3 regions of the Ornithinibacillus bavariensis genome follow, and region 1 is predicted to be linked to each of the others. Evidence: riboswitches for the same ligand, from Rfam matches in the RefSeq annotation. Region 1 holds a riboswitch; each other region holds the start of a gene.

Region 1 (7,034 bases):
GTGGCTCTTGGTGATAAGGATATTAAATATGTACATGGTCAAAAGGTACTGGACTTCAGAGGACATATTGTTCCTTTAGTGTCCTTGCAAGAGGTTTATGGAGTATCAGGGCAAAGTGAAGCCAGCAATTCTGCTGTCATCATTCAAAAGGGAGACAAGCAAGCAGGCTTATTAGTAGATTCGTTCTTAGGTCAACGGGAGATTGTTTTGAAATCCTTAGGTAACTACCTAAAGAATGTATTTGCTATTTCTGGCGCTACTATTTTAGGAAATGGTGAGGTTTGTTTAATTGTGGACCCAAATGCTTTGGTGAAATAAATGATAGGAGGCCTTGAAATGGAAGAAACAATGAAGGTAATTGTATTCAGCTTGAGCGGTCAACGGTTTGGGGCGAATATTCAACAAGTTATTTCAATTGAAAAAATGAAAGAAATTACTAAGGTTCCAGGTACATCTTCTTTCATAAAAGGGATTTTTAGCTTTCATGGTGAAACAGTTCCAGTGCTTGATTTAAAGGAACGTCTACAAATGGAACAAACAGCACAAACAGATTCCAATCGTATTATTGTTGTGAATATCGATAATATTCAGGTTGGATTGATAGTGGATGCTGCAACAGATGTAATAGACATTGAAATGGAGATAATCGAAGACGCTAAAGCAATGGGTGGCGTTATTCATAAAGATTATATCAAAGGTGTAGCAAAACTTGCGAATGAATTATTAATATTATTAGATTTAGGACGAGTATTAGCACTGGAAGAAAAAGAAGAGCTACAAGAAGTTTTAGCTAACTAAGTGGAGGTACCTCATGGCAAAAGTATTAATTACAGACGATGCTGCATTTATGCGAATGCAGCTGAAAGATATTGTTACTAAATTAGGACATGAAGTGGTAGGGGAAGCGGAAAACGGCCGTATAGCAATTGAACAGGCGAAGGAATTACAGCCAGACCTAATAACGATGGATATAACAATGCCTGAATTAAATGGTGTTGAAGCTACTAGAGAAATTAAAAAGCTCTTACCAGGCGTAAAAATTATTATGTGCTCTGCAATGGGACAACAGGGTATGGTAGTGGATGCCATTCAAGCCGGAGCGAATGATTTTGTTGTAAAACCATTTAATCTTGATCGGATTAAAGAATCCTTCGCAAAAGTATTATCTTAATTTTGGTTTGCTTTTTCATAAGCTGAACTAGATTAGACTATCTTCGTGGAGATTCCAGATAGTCCAGTAATACATAAAAGTACTGTCTAGATTAGTGAAGAATACAGCTCTCATGAGAAGTGTTGAACAGGATAGTTTTAGGAATATGTAAAAAAATACACTTAGGTAGAAGGTTGTTAAATACGATAAAGATTTGAAACCAATAAAAGAAAGTTAAACATCTGGTATTAAAGCCAGATGTTTTTTCTTTTTTCTGTAATAGGAATGGCAGAAAGAAATATAGTTATACATTATATTAGTATAAACCATTGAATTATCGAAAGATTGATGTAAAATAGGTATTAAGTAGCAGTAATTTAATAATAGAATGTTGAAAAAGGCAAACTATTCGAAAGAGTAGGACGCAAAGCCGAGGATCTAAGGTGCATCAAGCATGCCTATGATAGCCTAGCTGCCAAAACGTTTGTTTCTTTTTGGCTATTCACTTATTTGAATAGTCATTTTTGTTATATAGAGGAAGGTTTATAATATTGTATTTCACATAATTAAAAGTTTACACCCGGTTTCTTACGTAATTACGTTTGATTTGAAATGTTTATTATGTTATCCGTGAATAAAGCGGACTCTTTTACCTGGGGGTGAAAATGGTGGAAATAATTAATAACAGATATCGGATAAAAGAGCTACTAAAACAAGACAAGCTAGCCACACATTATTTAGTGTATGATATGCGAGATGATAATAAGGTACTTTTATTACACCTATTGAGTTCAGAATACTCACCCAAATCAATTATTGAATTTTTCATTGATAGGTTTATAGATATAAAGAACTTGACTAATAGAAGAATTGTTAGAAATTATAGCTTTAATTCCTTATCCTATGTAGATAAAGAGAGACAAGCAGAGCCACAATACTTCTATACTTCTGATTACCATGACAATGCAGAAGAGTTATTTACTGTAATTGGTCGAATAAACTTCCGTCAAAAGATGGATTTGTTCCTAGATTTATGTTCGGCGGTGTACTATTTGCATCAAAAAGGCTTTGTATATGGGGCACTGAATTGGGATAACTTGAAAGTCTTAGCAGAAAATGGAGAGTATCATATTCTACTTCAGGATATTGCTACTGTCGAGGGTAGAAAACTTCTCCAGGAAGAAAAGATGGAGTATACTTTCTTGATTTCACCCCAGGTTTTAGCGGGGATGAAGCCAAATGTCAAATCAGATATCTATTCCTTAGCTGTTATTCTATTAGCTATGCTTTGTGGAAAGCCATTTTTGTACAGTCCAATAGATGAGTTATCTCAGTTGTCATTAGAAACGAATGACCCCAATATATTACAATTAATTTCCTTACTTGAAAAATTGCTTCATAAAGAGGGATTTGAATTCGATTCTGTTTATGACGTTATTGAAGAGTTAAATTTATTATTGCATACGAATTACTCTATCGTTCATAAAGAGGAGTATGAGGGGTTGAACATTTACACCAAATTAATTGGTAGAGAAAATCAAGTAAATGCTATTTTACGTGCCTATGAAAAAATGGTTTCTTATCAGTCAGGAAATCGAATCTTTTTTGTGCAAGGTACCAATGGAATTGGGAAGACACGCTTGCTACAGGAAATTAACTTCTTGTTTGATCTTAGTAAAGCTAGCGTTTATTCGAGTTTTAGCTTGAATGGTCTTGCAGATGGCCACAATAAAGTCTGGATAGACATTTTTAAGAAGTTAATAATGGAAACGGATCAACATATTGTTGAAAAATATAGTGTTGAGTTAGGGAAGTATTTTCCAGAATTAACGGAGAAGAATGTAAATGTCCATCATAAGAATGAAGAGATATCCAAGTATCGCTTTTTAAATCGAATTTCAGGCTTTATTAGTGAAAGTATCCAAAACCGTCCGACAGCATTTGTTATCGATAATATACATTTAGCTGACGATCTTACCATTGATACATTTCATTATTTGTGTTCCGAGGTTCTAGAAAATACAAATTTAACATTGATATTTTCGTGTGACGACAGCGAAGCTTCCTGGAATTCTGTTGCCTTGGAATTTGTTAGTAATATGAAAAAGAGACCAGATTCGGAAACGATTCGGTTAGAGCCTCTTAATGAAGCGGAAACTGGTGATATGATTCAGTGTATATTGACAATGCCGTTTGTTCCGAAGAATTTGTCACGTAGAATTTATAGTCAATCCTATGGTAATCCTTTGTTTATCACCGAAATTATGAAGGATCTCTATAGTCGTCATATTATCTATATACATGAGTCTACAGCTAGATGGAATATTGATTTGCCGGAGGAAAGCAACTATAGCTTACTGGAATTACCAGATAGTGTAGAACAAGCACTAGTAAACCAGCTAAAGGATATTGATTCCTTTAGTATAGAGATACTAAAGGTTATTTCTATTTTTCAAAAACCAATTTCCATGGAAATGATTGAGCAGTTTATCTCTTCCTGCAACAGTTTAGAAGAAAGCTTAGAAATTCTAGGAAAAAGAGGTGTCATCCAACGTCTAATCGGTGATAGCTCCTATCTATATGATTTTCGTAGTAAGGTATTGAAAAATATTGTTTATGACAAGGTTTTGCCAGAAGAAAAAATTGAAAAACATCGCAAAGCAGCAGCAATGCTGGAGGAAAGGTTAGAGCTATCAACCCTCACTAATTATGATGAACTAATTTATCACTATGGTCAGGCAAATGAGATTTCTAAAGTGAAAGCCTACTATCGATTAAATGCAGCTAAAATGAAGTCTCTCCATAATACGAAGGCTCAAATTGATAACTTAATTTGTATTCTAAATTTAACCGAAAATCAGAAGGAAAAAACAGAGTTATTAATAGAAATTGGTGCACTACTTGCGGATACAGGTGATATTCCACTAGCACTTGAATATCTTCATGATGCGGAAGATTTATCAACCTCTGATAGATTTGCAAGAAATATCGTAGATGTGTATCTAAATTTAGCAAATGCTAATCTTCTCTTATATGCCAATGACAAGGTATTGGAGTATATTAATAGAATTGAACAGGTACTGGATAGTAATCCAGATGAAGAGGCTCGATTAGATATAAAGCGTATCCGCGCCCTATTATTATTAGATGAGAATTACCTTGCAGAGGCAAGAGACTTATTAATTGAGGTAATTGAAGAATGCGGAGAGCGATTTAATAAAGTAAAAGGTAATGCCTATCGAACGTTAGGGTTTATCTATGTCCATACCGGAAAGCCTGAAAAAGCTTTGGCAGCATACCATGAATCGATTCGTGCATTAGAGAAAATTGACTATACAAGAGGTGTATTACTGGCACTCAACAATATTGGTGCCGTTTACGCGGAGGTTTATGAAGATTTTGATAAAGCGATGGAATACCATCTGCAAGTTAAAAATTTAAGTGAAGAATACGGCATTTTTACTAGTGAAGTCTTTGGTCTTATTAATATTGCCGAAGCTAATTTGAATAAATATGATTTTGAAACTGCCTTTGATCATTTCAATATAGCACTTAAAAAGGCAGAGCGCTATAAGATGATTCAAGAAAAATTCATGCTTTTGAACTTTTTAACCTTAGTAAGCCTAGAAATGGATCGTTTTTCAGACGCCTTTCATTATTATAACCGTTTAAGACAGGACATAGAAGAAAATCCAAACAAAGGCTTTGATATTGGTAGTTTTTATAATACTTGTGCAAAGCTATTTCAAGTACTTGGCAATTATGAAGAAGCGGATTATTATAACAAGAAGGTAATTGCCTTTCATAGTGAACATGAGCATATTTCAAAGTATACATCAAGTTTGAATATGCTCATTAATCAACTGAGAAAGAGTGAAGGACGGAATCATTCCTATTTAGTGAAACAAATCCAGTCCCTATCAGAAAAAATTACAAATAAACAGATGAATATAGAAAGCATATGCGATGTGATCTTCATCCTTTGCCATAAAGGCGACTATACTTTAGCTAAAGAGCTATTAATCAAGGTTCAACAGAATATTCGGAGGGATTCACCTGGTCGATTAATATCCATTTTTCAGCATGCACAAGGTATCGTAGAGTTTGGTATAAATCCAAAGATGGCAATACGTTACCTTGAGAGCAGCTTAGAGTTGGCAAAGGAATCTAAAAGTAGAGAGCTTATTTCTCGTATAACAGCTGATTTAGGTGCATGTTACTATACCTTAGGAAAATATTACGATGCGGCTAACTATTTATTAGAAAGTGTTGAAAGTATAAAAACGTTATTAGGACAACTGCCAAAGGAAAACCGGGTGAATTTTATTAATGGGCGATATTTTGCTAATGTATTTTATCAACTGGAATTAATTGGAAGGTGGATCTTTTTACAGGAAGAAATTCCTCAAGAAAGTGATACGGCCCCTAAATTAGTTACTTCACTAGATGAGTTAGAGGATTTACTGCGTACGAATGACATATATGCATTTATTCATAATCATGAATTTATGTACTATATTCGTACGCGGCATATGAAACGGTTGTCAAGTGGCATTTTGTCAGAGCAAGATATTCTGAGAAATCTGGACAGTGATGACGTGAAAAATCTTGATATGATTGGAAAATATCTTGCTGGTGGAACCCTAGCTACGAAGGGATTAATCGTTTCCGCGGAAAATGGACACAATTTAACGGTTCTGTCTTCAACAGATGGTAATAAGCAGTTTACGGTGAACATGTCCATATTTAACCGTGTACGCACAACCCAAAAACCATTTCTATTCGCAGAATCGGAGAAGCAGGATAAAATGGAACATAATTTACTTCTGAATGATAAACGCGCTGTTATGTGTATTCCAATTATTAAGTTACAAGCAGGAAGGTTAGAGGAGCGCAATACAATTCTAGGCTATATTTATTTAGAAACGGATAAAATGGTTAATAATTTTAACCAACGCGGACTTGATTTGTGTACTGAATTAGTGGGCCTTTTAGCGTTATTATTAGAGAAACGCCAGTTAATGCTAACGGCATCTATTGATAAGCTAACAGGTGCATTAACAAGAAAATACTTAGAGGATACCTTACAAAATACGCTAGACTTTTCCAGGAAAAATGGAAGAGAATTTAGTATTATTATGTTTGATTTAGATAAATTCAAGGGTGTTAATGACAGATATGGACACCAAGTAGGTGACAAAGTACTAAGAGAGGTTTCCTCGATTATTTTAGACAACCTGACTGGAAATCGTACCCTAGGACGCTATGGGGGGGAAGAGTTTGTTATCATATTACCTACAACAGATGTGCTAGAAGCTAAGGAAGTTGCAGAATCGCTTCGAAAAAAAGTACAAGGTAGGCAGATTCTAGGTGATAAACAAGACATTACCCTTAGCATGGGCATTGCAACATATCCTGAACATGGACAAACAGTGAGAGAACTTATATTGAAGGCAGACCAGGCACTGTATGTTGCAAAGGAAAATGGTAGAAATAATTCACAAACATGGCAGAAAGATTTTGAGAGTAAGGCAAAGCCTGCAAATAAATTAACAGGAATTATGTCTGGTGATGAAATTAGAGATGCTCGGAATGTGTTGGCGCTTGTGGAGCTGATTCAGCTAACAAATAAAAATATTAGTCAGCAGGATAAAATATACAAGTTCCTCGGTCGTATGATTGAAATAATGGAAGCACAATATGGGTATGTTTTCTTAACAAGCAATAATTCCATAACTAAGCAATTTGGTAGAAAGACACAAGTAGAAGAATGGGTAGAAAACGTTGCTTATAATCAAGAAATTATACAAAAAGTTATTTTAAGTGGACAGGGACTATACCAGATTGATTGGGAGACAACGGATAAAATTAATATGGTAAACGG
Region 2 (7,034 bases), 160 kb from region 1:
ATCAGTCGATTTACTATGGAAATAAGAAAGCGACCCAACCCCCCCTGCGACAGCAATATAGGCAAATAAACCGGATTGATGTTTTCCAAAAGAAAGGGAGTCTCCTTCATTCATTCGTATTGTACTGTACATTGGTACCGGTATGTCATTAATTTTTGGGGTAAAGTTAGCCCCTGTAATAGCAATTGTAAGCTGTGTCTTTGCTACTAACTCTGGACCAATTAATGCCACTTCTAAGCAGGCTTCATTCCTTCGATTTCCCACTAATATATTCCCTAGCTGCATTGCATAGGAATCCATTGCACCTGAAACAGGGATACCAAATCGCTGATAACCTTTTCTTCCAAGATCCTGAATGGTTGTTCTTAAACCTGGTCGAATAACCCGAAAGATTTCCGTTGAATTCATAAAAAGTCAACACCTCTCTCTAATGGGCTTAACAGCTAGTCCCTCGTTCCATAATGCTTCATTTAGTCTTTTCGCAAAATGTACGGCCTGTGGATGGTCACTATGAATACAAACCGTATCCGCTACAAGGGGAATCAACGTTCCATCAATGGCGCAGACTGTACCTTTTAATACCATTTGTTTCACCTGTTCCACTGCTTGCTTTGGATCATGAATCAAGGCATTATGATGTGATCGTGGTGTTAATGAGCCATCAGGTTGATAAGTCCTATCTGCAAAAACTTCCGAAGCAACTGCTAATCCATACCTTTCCCCTGCTGCTACAAGCTCACTGCCAGCTAAACCATATAAAATCAGTGTTTGATCCAAATCCTTAATAGACTTCGCAATTGCATCTGCTATTTCACGCTTTTTTGCAGCGGCATTATATAGAGCTCCATGTGGTTTTACATGTGTCATTGGTACTTGGTGTATTTGACAAAATGCCTGTAGACTACCTATTTGAAAAATCATAAAATGATAGATTTCTTCTGGTGTATATTCTACATAACGCCTCCCAAATCCCTCTAGATCTGGATAACCAGGATGTGCCCCAATAGCAAGCCCATGTTCCTTGGCAAGTCTTACTGTACGGTCCATTACATTTGGATCGCCTGCATGGCCTCCACAAGCTATATTTACCGAAGATATGGCCGTCATTAAATCCTCATCATAGCCAAAGGAAAAGTGTCCAAAGCTCTCTCCCATATCACAGTTCAAATCGATGCTCTTTTTCATTTACAATCACCTCACTATTTTTACTTGAAAGGTGCTATCTTGAATTATTTCTTTATATTCGCTCTCTGTAATACGATAAAACTTCACCCAATCACCAGGCTGAAATAAAAAAGCCTTTTGCGCTTGAGCTGGATTATATATCTCAACAGGTGTCCGTCCAATAATATTCCAACCTCCAGGAGAATCAATTGGGTATATTCCTGTTTGTCCATGCGCTATACCAACAGAACCTGCTGGTACTATAGCCCTCGGTTTTTCTAATCTAGGTGCAGATAATCTATGATTAAGACCTCCTAAATAAGGAAACCCAGGTAAGAAGCCAAGCATATAAATGAGATAGGTTGGTTCTTCGTGGAGGGCAATGATTTCTTCTTCCGAGATGCCCTTCGAATTAGCGAGTTTTTGTAAATCTGGTCCATGTTCTCCCCCATACAATACTGGGATAAAGATGGTTCTTTGATCTATTGGGGAATCATTATCAGTTTCCTGTGCAAGCAAACTGATTCTTTCTACTAATTCCTGATATAGAATAATACTTGGATCGTAATAAATCGTAACCGAATTATACGAGGGAACCCATTCTACTACTCCTTTTAAGTTAGAACTTTCAAGTTTCAAGCAAAATTGATTTATCTTTATATTCGTTTCCAGAGAAACATCTGCCGAAAATTGAATGATTACAGCCTGATCCCCATTCGGTTGAATTTGCATGACTATTCCTCCACTTACACAAATTTGTTACGACCTGCCCCTAATCCAAAAGTAATAACTAAAACCGTAATAAATATTAATGTTATTAACGGAAGAGTCCAGGCATGGGTAATATCAAATAAAAATCCAAATAACATCGGGCCAATAGCTGCCAATAAATACCCAAGCGACTGAGCCATTCCAGATAAATTAGCAGCTTGACGAGCATTTCGAGAACGGAGTCCTAATAATGTAAGTGCTAATGGAAACGTACCACCCAAGCCAATACCTAAGAATACAATACTGATAAACATGGCCATATGCGAATTACCAAGTAATAATCCCAAATAGCCACAAATTGACGATATGCCTAGCAGTACGACTAGCAACCGTTGGGAAGAATATTTTCCAGCTAATACCGGAACAAAAAAACTTGCCGGCAGACCGATGAATTGCATTAATGATAGCATCCATCCCGCAGCCTCCATACTAACACCTGTTGCATGCAAAATTTCTGGCAACCATGAAATCGTCACATAAAATAGAAATGATTGTAATCCCATATAAAAAGCTATTTGCCATGCTAATGCATTACTCCATAAGCTATGGGAGTTATCTGCAAAATTAAGAGAATCAACGTTTTTATTTCCGTTTTCTTTTCTGGCAAGATAGAACCATATTACAATACCAAGTAGTGTTGGGATAACCCACACGAAAAGTGCAAGGTTCCATCCTAATTTGAACCCACTGGCTAAAGGCACGCTTAACCCAGAAGCTAGAGCGGCAAAGGTTCCCATTCCCGTCGAGTACACACTGGTCATCAATCCAACCTTCAAAGGAAATTTTTCCTTAATAACCCCTGGTAATAGCACATTACACACTGCAATACCAATACCAACCAGAATCGTTCCAACGACCAATAAAAAAATCATGGATATTGATCTTAAGGAAATTCCAATTGTGAGAATCATTAAGCCCCATAGCATTGTACGCTCATTTGAGAAACGATTGCCTAGCTTAGCTGCAATAGGTGACATAAACGCAAAGGCAAGTAGAGGCAAGCTAGTTAACAGACCTGCACTCCAATTTGTTAATCCTATATCATCCCGAATGGTTGTAATGAGAGGTCCAACAGAAGTAATTGCCGGACGTAGATTAAAGGAAACAATAATTATTCCTGCAATTAACATAAATTTATATAGCTGGTCTTCTTGTACGTGCTGTTGATTTAAGTCCAAAAGTTGTTACCCCCTCCGATATATTGCTTCATTTACTATAGCATATTGGATAAGCTATAGGGAAAGATGGCGGATTGGAATTTTTGAAGAAATGAGTATTAGAAAAAAAATCAGCGTTATTCATTACAAAAAATTGGAGTAATACATCTTTAGGAAGCAATGAAGATATTTCCTCGGAAATAATCCTTTAATGTCAAAAAATGACAAAAGCTTATTAGGCGGAGTTTCTTAATTATTATGGAAATTTATGAAGATTTTACAATTGCGTTTAAAAAAGGTCGATTTAGACTATCTTTCTATCTTTTCGTACAGCTTATGTAATCGCTAATTTCTCCTTTTAAAAATGGACAGAGTTAAATCCTCTGTCCATTTAGATACTATAGCGTTATCCACTTATTTTTAATGGCCTTAATCACTGCATTTGTACGATCAGAAACATGTAACTTTTTTAGAATGGAACTTACATGATTATTAACCGTTCTCGTTGAAATAAACAATTCTTTAGCAATGCTACAATTGTTAAGCCCTTTCCCAAGCTCTTCAAGAACCTTCCATTCCTGTTCAGTTAATATCCCTTTTGGTCTTTCCGGTTCTTCGCTAGTGAGTTTAACATAATCCTTTAATAATACAGCAGATAGTTTAGGATGGATATACTGCTGATCTTGCAGTATGGAATTAATAGCAAAGATAAGTTCACTTAATTCCATCCCATTATAAAAATAACCATTCAAGCCATATCGAAAAAAGTCTCGTAATACATTTTGATCGCCCTCAGTTGCCCAAATTGCAATTCTGGTACTGTGACTACGACAATCTTCTATAATTTTTTTACAATCTACATTTGCATGTATGTCCACTAAGAGCAGATCAGTTTGATACGTACAAGTAGTTTGTTTCTCAAGCTCCCTTGAGCTTACTGCATTCCATGAGTGCTCTGGCAATTTCTCTTGTAGTTTTTCTATTATGATATCCCGCACTAAATCTTTTTCTTTAACTACTGTTATCACACTCATTCATTTATCCCCCATCCAAGTAACTGTATTGCCTTGTACCTAAATGGCGCTATGTATAGACTCCCCATACTTAACAAGAAAAAAAGCTATTCCAAAAAATAGAATAGCCGGTGTCAATATCATATGGATACATCCATCTCGGCAACCAGGCTATCATAGTCTTTCAACCTTAGACCCTAGGCTTTGCGTCCTACCTTTTCAGATAGTTTGCCTTTTACAAGTGTTCATTTTTGATTTAAAAACACAAAGTCAATGTTATCGAACTTCTTATAAAAAAGCAACCGAGAGATATTGGAAATTTAATTCGCTCTTAAAAAACCAGTTATTTTGGAACAAAATGGCAATAACTGGTATATATGTTATAGTCTGAACTTACGAATGAGTTGATTTAATTCTTCTGATTGCTCCGCTAATTGCTCGGAACTAACTGCTACTTCTTCCATAGAACTCCTAACTTGTTGTGCAGAGGCAGTAGTTTGCTCTACTCCTGCAGCAGCTTCCTCAGAAATAGCTGCTATCTCCTGGATAGAGCCATTCATCTCTTGACTATTAGCTGCAATAGTTGTTAGATTATTCGTTATCGTAGAAATACCTTTAGCCATACTTGAAATAGCTTGATTGATTTTAGTAAAGGTCTCATCTGTTGCTCCAATGTTTACTGTTCCAACCTGAACTTCTTTATACCCTTCTTGTAGGGACTCTGTCACAATTGTCGATTCGACTTGAATATTAGTCACAATTTGCGTAATATCGCTAACTGATAAAGAGACCTGCTCTGCTAGTTTTCGAACCTCATCTGCAACTACTGCAAATCCTTTACCATGTTCGCCAGCCCTTGCTGCTTCTATTGCTGCATTAAGTGCTAATAAGTTTGTCTGATCAGCAATAGCTTTGATCACTGAAACTAGATTAGATATGTTTTGTGTATGTGTATCTAAACCTTCAACCTTCTTGACAGCATCATGAACAATTTGATCAATTTTATACATTTGCTTGGTTGAAGATTTCATTAAGCTACTCCCTTCATCGGTTAGCTGTAATATTTCTTTTGAATCTTTTTCAATATGTTTGCTTTTCTCATTCGCTTCTTGTACACGAACTGAAAAGGAATTCATCACAGCTGATAGATCTCCAGCACTATTCGCTTGGTTTTCTGTTCCAGAAGCTAATTCGTCCATAGTGGATGCAATTTGCTCTGCACCCTCACGTACTTCATTGGCGGATTGTGTTAACTCTATACTCTGACCAGAAACCATATCTGAAACTACATTAATTTGGTTAAGCATCGCTCGCATATTTTCATGCATTTCATTTGTAGCAACAACTAATTGGCCTATTTCATCTCTTGTGCTTGTAACCAATGCATCTTGATATAGATCCCCCGAAGCCATTTGCTTCATTTTGATCATTACTTTTTTTATAGGAGTGGTAATTGTTTTAGAAGTGATAATTGCGATTATCACTCCTAAAATAATCACCAGTATTGAAACTATAAAGCTAGTAACCGTACTTAAGGTTCCGTTTTTAATGACTTCCTGTCCTTGTTCAATAATAAGCTCCTCTCTCAATTTAGCGGAATCTTTAAACCCATTGATTATCTCACTTTCTAGTGGGTTTACTTGATCCTGCATAATTCTTAAGGCTGCTTCTTTATTTCCACTGTCATATTCTGAAAAAGCTTCATTGATTAATGTTCCCCATTCAACCTTCTTATCAATTAATGCCTTAATATCCTTTGAATCACTTAATTCCATGATTATATTTTCCAGATTGATACTTTCCTCTATTTGCTCTTCAAATAAGTCTCTAGCATGATAATCATCATATAAAAAATATGATCGAACTAGCCCAGCTCGATTTACCATGTTAAAGGAAATCTCTTCATCAGCAATTAACAAAGGTACTTGTTTATTAATCATTTCCTTTGTATTCTCAACAGCTTTATTTATATTCGTTAAGATGAATAATGCCAATAGTAACACTAGAACTATTACTGCTAAAAAGCCAAATAAAACCTTCGTTCTCACACTCTTAAAATTAAATAAATTCTTCACCTATAGATACCTCTCTTCTGTAGTTTTCCTTAATGACGAGACAGAGGTTATACGTTAAAGGTACTGCCCACACTAAGACCTATCCTCTATATCGAGATGGATTGCACGATTCTTAATAGTAATTGCTAAGAGATTACTTGGTAATATTATCCAAGAAAACACAAAAAAGAGTAGCACCTGCAATATTATTACAAGGAGCTAACTCTTTTTGTAAAGTATTACTGAATGGATAAATGAAGTAATTTTTATTTTTCAATTTTACCTGCAATATCGTAATTCGGTAAAATTAACACTTCAACACGACGGTTTTTGGATCGATTTTCCGTACTATTGTTAGGAACAATAGGTTTATATTCACCATATCCCTTTGCACTAAATTTATCTGGATCAAGTTGCTTATTATCTAGAATTAATGTCATAAAGTTAACAGCTCGCATTACACTTAGTTCCCAATTAGAACCAAACTTTGCGTTATTCATCGGAACGTCATCCGTATGACCACTAATGACAACCTGATGTGGAGGATCGGTGATCAATAGTTGGGAAATTTCTTTGGCGATTACCTTACCATCCTTATTAACATCAGCACTTCCTGGTTCAAAGGTAACATCATTCATTATCGATATCATCAGTCCTTCTTCGGAAAGCTGTGTTGCTAGTGATTCTGTTAAATTATTTTCGTGAATATAGTTATTAATTTTTTCTTGCAATTCCTGTAGATTTAGAACCTCTGTAGTTCCTTCATCAGGCTTTTCTTCCTCATTTTCTTCCTTTTCTTTGCTATCATCCTCAACCGGTATAGGTTGTTCCATGATACCAGGACTTCCACTAGAAAATTCTGTTCTAAATACAGA
Region 3 (7,034 bases), 150 kb from region 1:
GCCCAAATAAAATCTATCATGCAATAGAATTAGCCGAAAATATTATGCTACTAGCTGACAATGCTACTAGCTGACAATGCTACTAGAATTAATCCATAATAATTAGGAGTGTAGACGAACGAATTAGAAAGAGATGTATACTCTTTTTCTTACACAGTTTTGTTTACACTCCTTTAACTATCTAAAAAGTAGTACGTGATTCACGGAATCCATGCTGTATAACCTACTGAATGATAATTTATAGATTGGAAGGATCCTTATACTTCCTCTTTATGTAAAAAGCGAGAAGCCATATACATAGCTTCTCGCTTACTCATATTATGAAATTAACGAAGTAATTGTAATACTCCTTGAGGCTGTTGGTTAGCTTGAGCTAACATAGATTGTGCTGCTTGAGTTAGGATGTTATTCTTAGTGAATTCCATCATTTCTTTTGCCATGTCAGTATCTCTAATACGAGACTCTGCAGCAGTTAAGTTCTCAGCAGATGCACCTAAGTTATTGATAGTGTGCTCTAGACGGTTTTGAATAGCACCAAGGCTAGAACGCTGTGTAGATACTGTGTTGATAGCATCATCAATTGCTTTTAATTGAGTGTCGAAATCAGTTTCTTCGAAAGCTGTAACATCAATTTCGTTTACTCCTAGAGCTTCTGCTGACATATCACCAATTGTAATATTTAATTGTTGACCACCATTTGCTCCAATTTGTAAAGTACCTTCAAACGTACCATCTAGCAATGCTTTACCGTTAAATTCAGTACGGTCAGAAATACCTTTAGATCCAGCTTCTCCACCTAGTTCTTCAATAAGTGCAGAGATTTCTTTTTGAATTGCTGCTAGATCTTCTGGCTCTTGAGTACCAGTGTTACCAGCTTGAACAGTTAGTTCACGCATACGTTGTAGGATTGCATGAGTTTCGTTTAAAGCACCTTCAGCAGTTTGGATTAAAGAAATACCATCTTGAGCATTCTTAGAAGCCATTTCTAAACCTTTAATTTGTCCACGCATTTTTTCAGAGATTGCTAGACCTGCAGCATCATCTCCAGCTTTGTTGATACGAAGACCTGAAGAAAGTTTTTCTAGTGAGCTTTGAACTGCACCAGTGTTAACACCTAATTGACGGTGTGCGTTTAACGCAGAAATATTGTGATTGATAATCATAATTTTCTTACCTCCATGTAATTGTTTTATTTTTTGCGAGTCACATCCTTATGGCTCGCATGTATAACAACTCATCCTGAGTTATTATCAAATTTGTTTTCTAAATGTTTGGCCTAAACATTTACATTCATCATGATGATGTACCATTTATATCGGCACAAAAAAAATATGTTTAATCTTTTTTGAAAAAAAATTATTATTTTTTGTAGAATCATAGAAACTCACAATAAAAAAAGAAAAAATTTGAACAAAAAAGAGTCCACGGTACTTAAACCATAGACTCTTCCCCAATCATTCCTACTTTTATTCGCTTTTTTCTACGCTCTGCCATTATCTGATTCAATAGTTGATATAACAGCTCTCTATCTTCGTCAAACAGATTGGTGAACTGAACCCCATATCCAAATCTATCTCTATCCGGATATAATTCCTTCCTAACAATTCTACCTTTGACAATGAACATACTATCCTTTAAGGAAAACCGCAGTTTAATCCTAATTTCTTCCTCAATTGGATATTCAAACTCCCCAACAACCTTCACACCACCCACGCTTATGTTCTTCAATACACCATTAAAGAATTTTGGGTTTAATGCTTCATTCTCTATGTCGAGAAATTCTACAAAGCATGGAACATCATCTAAATTTACACGAAAATTTTCTCTAAGGTTTATGCCAGTGAAAGTTGGGTAAGCTGGAGGTTCATTCTTATCCTGGGTAGTTGTGCTTTCCATTGTTAAATGAGGTTTTTGGGATGATTTACGTAATAATAAATATAAAGACAGTATTAATAGGAATACAACTCCCAACAGAATATAAATCCATACTGTGTAATCCATTATCTCACCTCACTTTAATTAAATTTGCTTTCGAAAATAGGTGTGAAGAGTTAATGAAATTTAGGAGAACCCAAGTAGTATCTCCCTAACTATAGTTCCGGCTTTCTTCGGTAGCAAGGCAGCCATCACTCAAACGGTATTAGGCCCTTTGCTTTGCGTCCCTATCTTTCGATAGGTTTGCCTTTTTCGAAAAATATATCTAGTGCCATTATACTATAAATATTTCCATAATTCGACAAATTTTCTATTAAAAATACTAAATAACCATAGCAATTAATAAAAATAATAGAAAAGACCTATTCCATAAGTCCTCTTTAATGGTTAAAGTGTCCCCGGATTATTTTTGAATCTTTTTCTTTCTCTAAACAAAAAAAGCATGCAACAATGCATGCTTCCATTATGTTAAAAGCTTTCGATCCTTCCGATTTGTAAAGCGCATAAATAACATCAGTGATAGTAATACAAGCACCATCAATAATAACGACAATGCTGCACCAAGCTGCCAGTTCATCTCAACTAGGAATGCATCACGAATTACATTTCCAACCATCAACAGTTTACCGCCAGTAAATAAATCCGTTACGACGAATACACTTATTGCTGGTACGAAAGTAATGATGAATCCAGCCAGAATACCAGGGAAAGTCAACGGTAGAGTAACATTCAGGAATGTTTTTATCGGTCTTGCACCGAGATCCTCTGATGCTTCTAAAAAGGTTTTATCCAACTGTTCAATCGATGAATAAATGGGTAATATCATAAATGGCAAGAAACCATAAACTAAACCGATGATAACTCCACCTGGAGAGTACAGCAATGCTAATGGCTCTTTAATAATACCTAAATCCATTAATACATTGTTGATAACCCCTTTATTATTCATTAAGATAATCCATGAATATAATCGAACAAGTAAGTTCGTCCAGAACGGTACCATAACAAGTAAGAGTAATAAGTTTTTCCACTTACCAGCGTGTGCGATAAAATATGCAAATGGATATGCAACAATAAGGCATACGATAGTTGCTACTAATGCCCACCAAATGGATTGCCAAATAACTTTGGCATAAAGTGAGCTGAATGCAGAAGCGTAGGCTTTTGTACTAAACTTATAGATAATAGCACCAAAATCACCATTGGTTGTGAAGCTGATTACCGCAATAAAGATAACTGGTACTACTAAAAATAATGTTAACCAAAACAGACTGGGGGATAACAGTAAATAGGCTTTTTTAAAGCTTTTTCTCATTTAAATTTTCCCCCTTCCTCATTCTTAGTCCTACCACTACTACGACAATTACCATTAATAATATGATGATCGTCGATAATGCGTTAACCTCTGGTGAAACGCCTAGACGTACCATCGAATAAACAAGTACCGGTAACGTATTACTACCAGGCCCTAAAGTAAAGAACGAAATGACAAATTCATCTAATGAAATGGTAAATGCTAACAATGCTCCAGCCATTATCCCAGGAAAAATGAGTGGAAATGTTACTCTCCAAAAGGTCTGCCATTCGTTTGCACCTAAGTCCTTTGCCGCTTCTTCAAGTGAACTATCAAAGGAGGATAATCTAGCTAAAACGACTAGCATTACATAGGAAATCGTGATGGCAACATGACCGGGAATTGCTGTATTCAAGCCTAAAGACATATTTAGTAGTCCATAAATTGCAAGCAATGCTACCGCAACAACAATATCCGGAATAACAACCGGAATATAAAATAGAAACTCAACAGATTTCTTACCAATAAAGGTATAGCGATGTAATGCTAATGCTGCAAGAGTACCTAAAATGGTAGCAATAATAGTGGTAATAACCGCTATATATAAGCTACTTAATGTCGCTCCAATTAGTTGGCTGTTCTTAAATAATGAACCATACCATTCTAGGGTAAAGCCGGTCCAAACCGTTCCTAGCTTAGAATCATTAAATGAAAATATAATCACAAATAAAATAGGGATATAAAAGAATAAAAAGACGAGTAGGGAAAACGAAAATAATATTTTCTTCGTTCTAGCTCTCACATTTTCCACCTACCTTCCTATTAGAAAAGCATAAGACGCCCGGGTATAGACGTACTAACTGTGCCTGGCAATGCCAGGTGGGTCGACGTTGGCCGTAACGACCGATTTTAGTCGACATTCCTTTTATCAAAAGTTAATGTAGAATTATCTTGAACTGAAGGAGTCCGCTAGTGATTGACACATGAAGCTAGACAACTTCGTAATAAACATATGAGAAGAGGATGTCCTAAGTAAGTAATAAACCTTAACTTAAGACAGCCTCTCTATGAAATTCTGAATTATTCAACCTTAGCTTCCTGGAATAAACGGTTCATGTATTGTGTCCGCTCTGTATCAAGTGGAAGGTTCCACTTCGCATTTTTGATGACTTCATCAGGGAATTGCATTCCAGGGCTATTTTTAATTTCATCTGGTAAAATCTTCAATGCTTCATCATTCGGATTTCCATAAGGGATAAATTCCGAAAGCTTTTTACTTACTTCTGGACGTAGCAAGTAGTTAATAAACACTTCAGCCGTGTATTTATTCTTAGCTGTTTTTGGAATTGCCATAGCATCTAGCCACACAATTCCACCCTCTTTAGGAAGAACAAAATCGATGTTTTCATTCTCTAACCAAGCAGTAGATGCAGAACCAGAGTATGCATGTGCAATCCATACTTCACCACTAACTAATCGATCAGATGGTGTTGCATCAAATGCTAATACATTTGGAACTACTTCTTTTAATTTATTAAATCCTTCCTCTAGCTGTTCTTTAGTAGGATCATTCATATCATTACCTAATAGCTGCTGAAGCATATTTGATACTTCTTTAGACTCCTCTAGTAGTGCAACTTTCCCTTTATATTCTGGGTTCCATAGGTCTGCCCAGCTTGTAGGAGGTTCTTTAATGAATTCTTTATTATAAGCAATTCCGTCATAACCGTACATAAATGGTACGGAATATTTATTGTCTGGATCAAATGGCATATCATGCCATGCATCTCCAATATTTTTATAGTTAGGAATATTATCAAAATCAATTTCTAGCAGCAAATCATTATCAACCATTTGCTTTACATAATAATCTGAAGGGAAAACTAAATCATAAGCAACAGTTCCACTTTGTACCTTTGTAAGCATTTCATGGTTAGAGTTATAAGTAGAATAAACGACATCTACCCCAAATTCCTTTTCGAAATCATCTAGTACTTCTTGTGGAATGTACTCACTCCAATTAAATACATACAGCTTATCACTTAATTTCTTTTCCCCACTAGCGTTGTCCTCTTTATCGGAGCCACATGCTGCTAGAAATAATATCATCATACTTAAAAGTCCAAATAGAAAAAGCTTTTTCAATCCTTCCCATCTCCAATCAATTAAATTAGGTTACTGTCATAGATGGACAGCATTACTATATATTATTTTATAAGCATAACTGCATTTTCAGGGTTCCAGCTTACATACACATCATTATTATTCGTTAATTCCGCAATATTTTCATGAGACTCATTGATCGTGAGTTCTTTACCATCTGATAAACGAACAACAATCTTCGTAACGGAGCCAACGTATATCTTCTCCTTGAAGGTACATTTTAAATTTATAGGACCCTCAATTGGAGTATTACTAACTTTCATTTTTTCTGGTCGGACAGAGAGGAATGCATGCTCCTTCAAAGCCACTTCGGACGAATTAGGAATTTCAATCGTTTGATCTGCTAGTTCCAATGTTGCCATGTCACCATTTACCGCCGAAACATTACCGTCTAAGATGTTCGTTTGACCGATGAAATCAGCGACAAATCGCGTTCTCGGTTTTTCATATATTTCACGCGGTGTACCTATCTGCTCAATTTTCCCTTTATTCATAACTACGATACGATCAGACATTGTTAATGCTTCTTCTTGATCATGTGTTACATAAATAAACGTAATATTTAGTGTCTGTTGCAGATGTTTCAATTCCAGTTGCATTTGTTTACGTAGCTTTAAATCCAGGGCACCAAGTGGCTCATCAAGTAAGAGCACCTTAGGATTATTCACAATTGCTCGGGCAATTGCAATACGTTGTTGCTGGCCACCACTAAGCTGCTTTGGCTTACGAGTCCCATATTCTTCTAATTGTACAAGCTTCAGTGCTTTGGTAACTCGCTCTTTAATCTCTTCCTTACCGACCTTCTTCATTTTCAATCCGAAGGCGACATTATCGTATACATTCATATGAGGAAATAGAGAGTAGCTTTGAAAAACAGTATTGACTTCCCGCTTATATGGCTCCATATCATCTACTTGATTACCATTTAAAAGAATCTTTCCAGAAGTCGGCTTTTCAAAGCCAGCAATCATCCGTAATGTGGTTGTTTTTCCACATCCTGATGGGCCGAGTAAGGTTAAGAACTCCCCAGCCTTAATATCCAAGTTCAAGTCATCCACTACTGTTGTGTCGTCAAACTCTTTTGTTACATGTTCCAGCTTTACCATTTGAACACCCAACATGCTTCCCTCCGTTTCCTTTATTTCTTTGTTTCCTATGAGGTAAGTGAATTTTCTCCACTATTCGCGCCTGCAATTTTGAAGCATTGCGTAATCATTACTTTTTCCTTGCTGTGTTTTGCTATTCAAAAACAGAGGAAAAAAGTACTGTTTTTTGACATTTTTCATCGTTTATTAGAGAAAGAATGACAATCAGTCATAATTTTTGGCATTAAAAATACACCCTTCTCTACCAGGTAAAGGCATCGCCACGCGATTTTTCCTTCCCCGTTGGGTGCGTACTGTTCGGTGAATCTATTCAACATTACCAAAAATCAACAACTAATTTTTTATAAAAGCTACTATCCTTTCCCCAATAATGTATGCATTACTATTATCAGACATGAAAAATTTGCAAAGCTCCATATCTATTCAAATAGATTTTATTACAATGCTAAAAAAAATATAGCACGATTGGGCATGCTATTCAATAGTTTTTTTATATTTATTTTATTATTTTTTATATGGGAAAATAGAGTAATCAA

Evidence for each region. Region 1 has a riboswitch for cyclic di-GMP ahead of HNR27_RS01735 (diguanylate cyclase). Riboswitches for the same ligand answer to the same signal wherever they lie in the genome.
Region 2: another riboswitch for cyclic di-GMP. It lies ahead of HNR27_RS02480 (response regulator transcription factor); the one in region 1 lies ahead of HNR27_RS01735 (diguanylate cyclase).
Region 3: another riboswitch for cyclic di-GMP. It lies ahead of HNR27_RS02440 (PilZ domain-containing protein); the one in region 1 lies ahead of HNR27_RS01735 (diguanylate cyclase).

The regions. Positions count from the first base shown of each region.
Region 1 is NZ_JBNPWZ010000001.1:382,744-389,777, forward strand. Features, by position in the region: gene HNR27_RS01720 (chemotaxis protein CheA) at 1-318, shown strand, start outside; gene HNR27_RS01725 (chemotaxis protein CheW) at 337-798, shown strand; gene HNR27_RS01730 (response regulator) at 812-1,171, shown strand; cyclic di-GMP riboswitch class I at 1,540-1,630, shown strand; gene HNR27_RS01735 (diguanylate cyclase) at 1,816-7,034, shown strand, end outside.
Region 2 is NZ_JBNPWZ010000001.1:547,117-554,150, reverse strand. Features, by position in the region: gene HNR27_RS02500 (5-oxoprolinase subunit C family protein) at 1-408, opposite strand, end outside; gene HNR27_RS02495 (LamB/YcsF family protein) at 415-1,185, opposite strand; gene pxpB (5-oxoprolinase subunit PxpB) at 1,192-1,896, opposite strand; gene HNR27_RS02485 (CynX/NimT family MFS transporter) at 1,911-3,113, opposite strand; gene HNR27_RS02480 (response regulator transcription factor) at 3,491-4,126, opposite strand; cyclic di-GMP riboswitch class I at 4,264-4,348, opposite strand; gene HNR27_RS02475 (methyl-accepting chemotaxis protein) at 4,486-6,180, opposite strand; gene motB (flagellar motor protein MotB) at 6,426-7,034, opposite strand, start outside.
Region 3 is NZ_JBNPWZ010000001.1:533,955-540,988, reverse strand. Features, by position in the region: gene HNR27_RS02450 (YheC/YheD family protein) at 1-74, shown strand, start outside; gene hag (flagellin Hag) at 327-1,163, opposite strand; gene HNR27_RS02440 (PilZ domain-containing protein) at 1,432-2,001, opposite strand; cyclic di-GMP riboswitch class I at 2,108-2,193, opposite strand; gene HNR27_RS02435 (ABC transporter permease) at 2,399-3,250, opposite strand; gene HNR27_RS02430 (ABC transporter permease) at 3,234-4,031, opposite strand; gene HNR27_RS02425 (ABC transporter substrate-binding protein) at 4,310-5,374, opposite strand; gene HNR27_RS02420 (ABC transporter ATP-binding protein) at 5,437-6,513, opposite strand.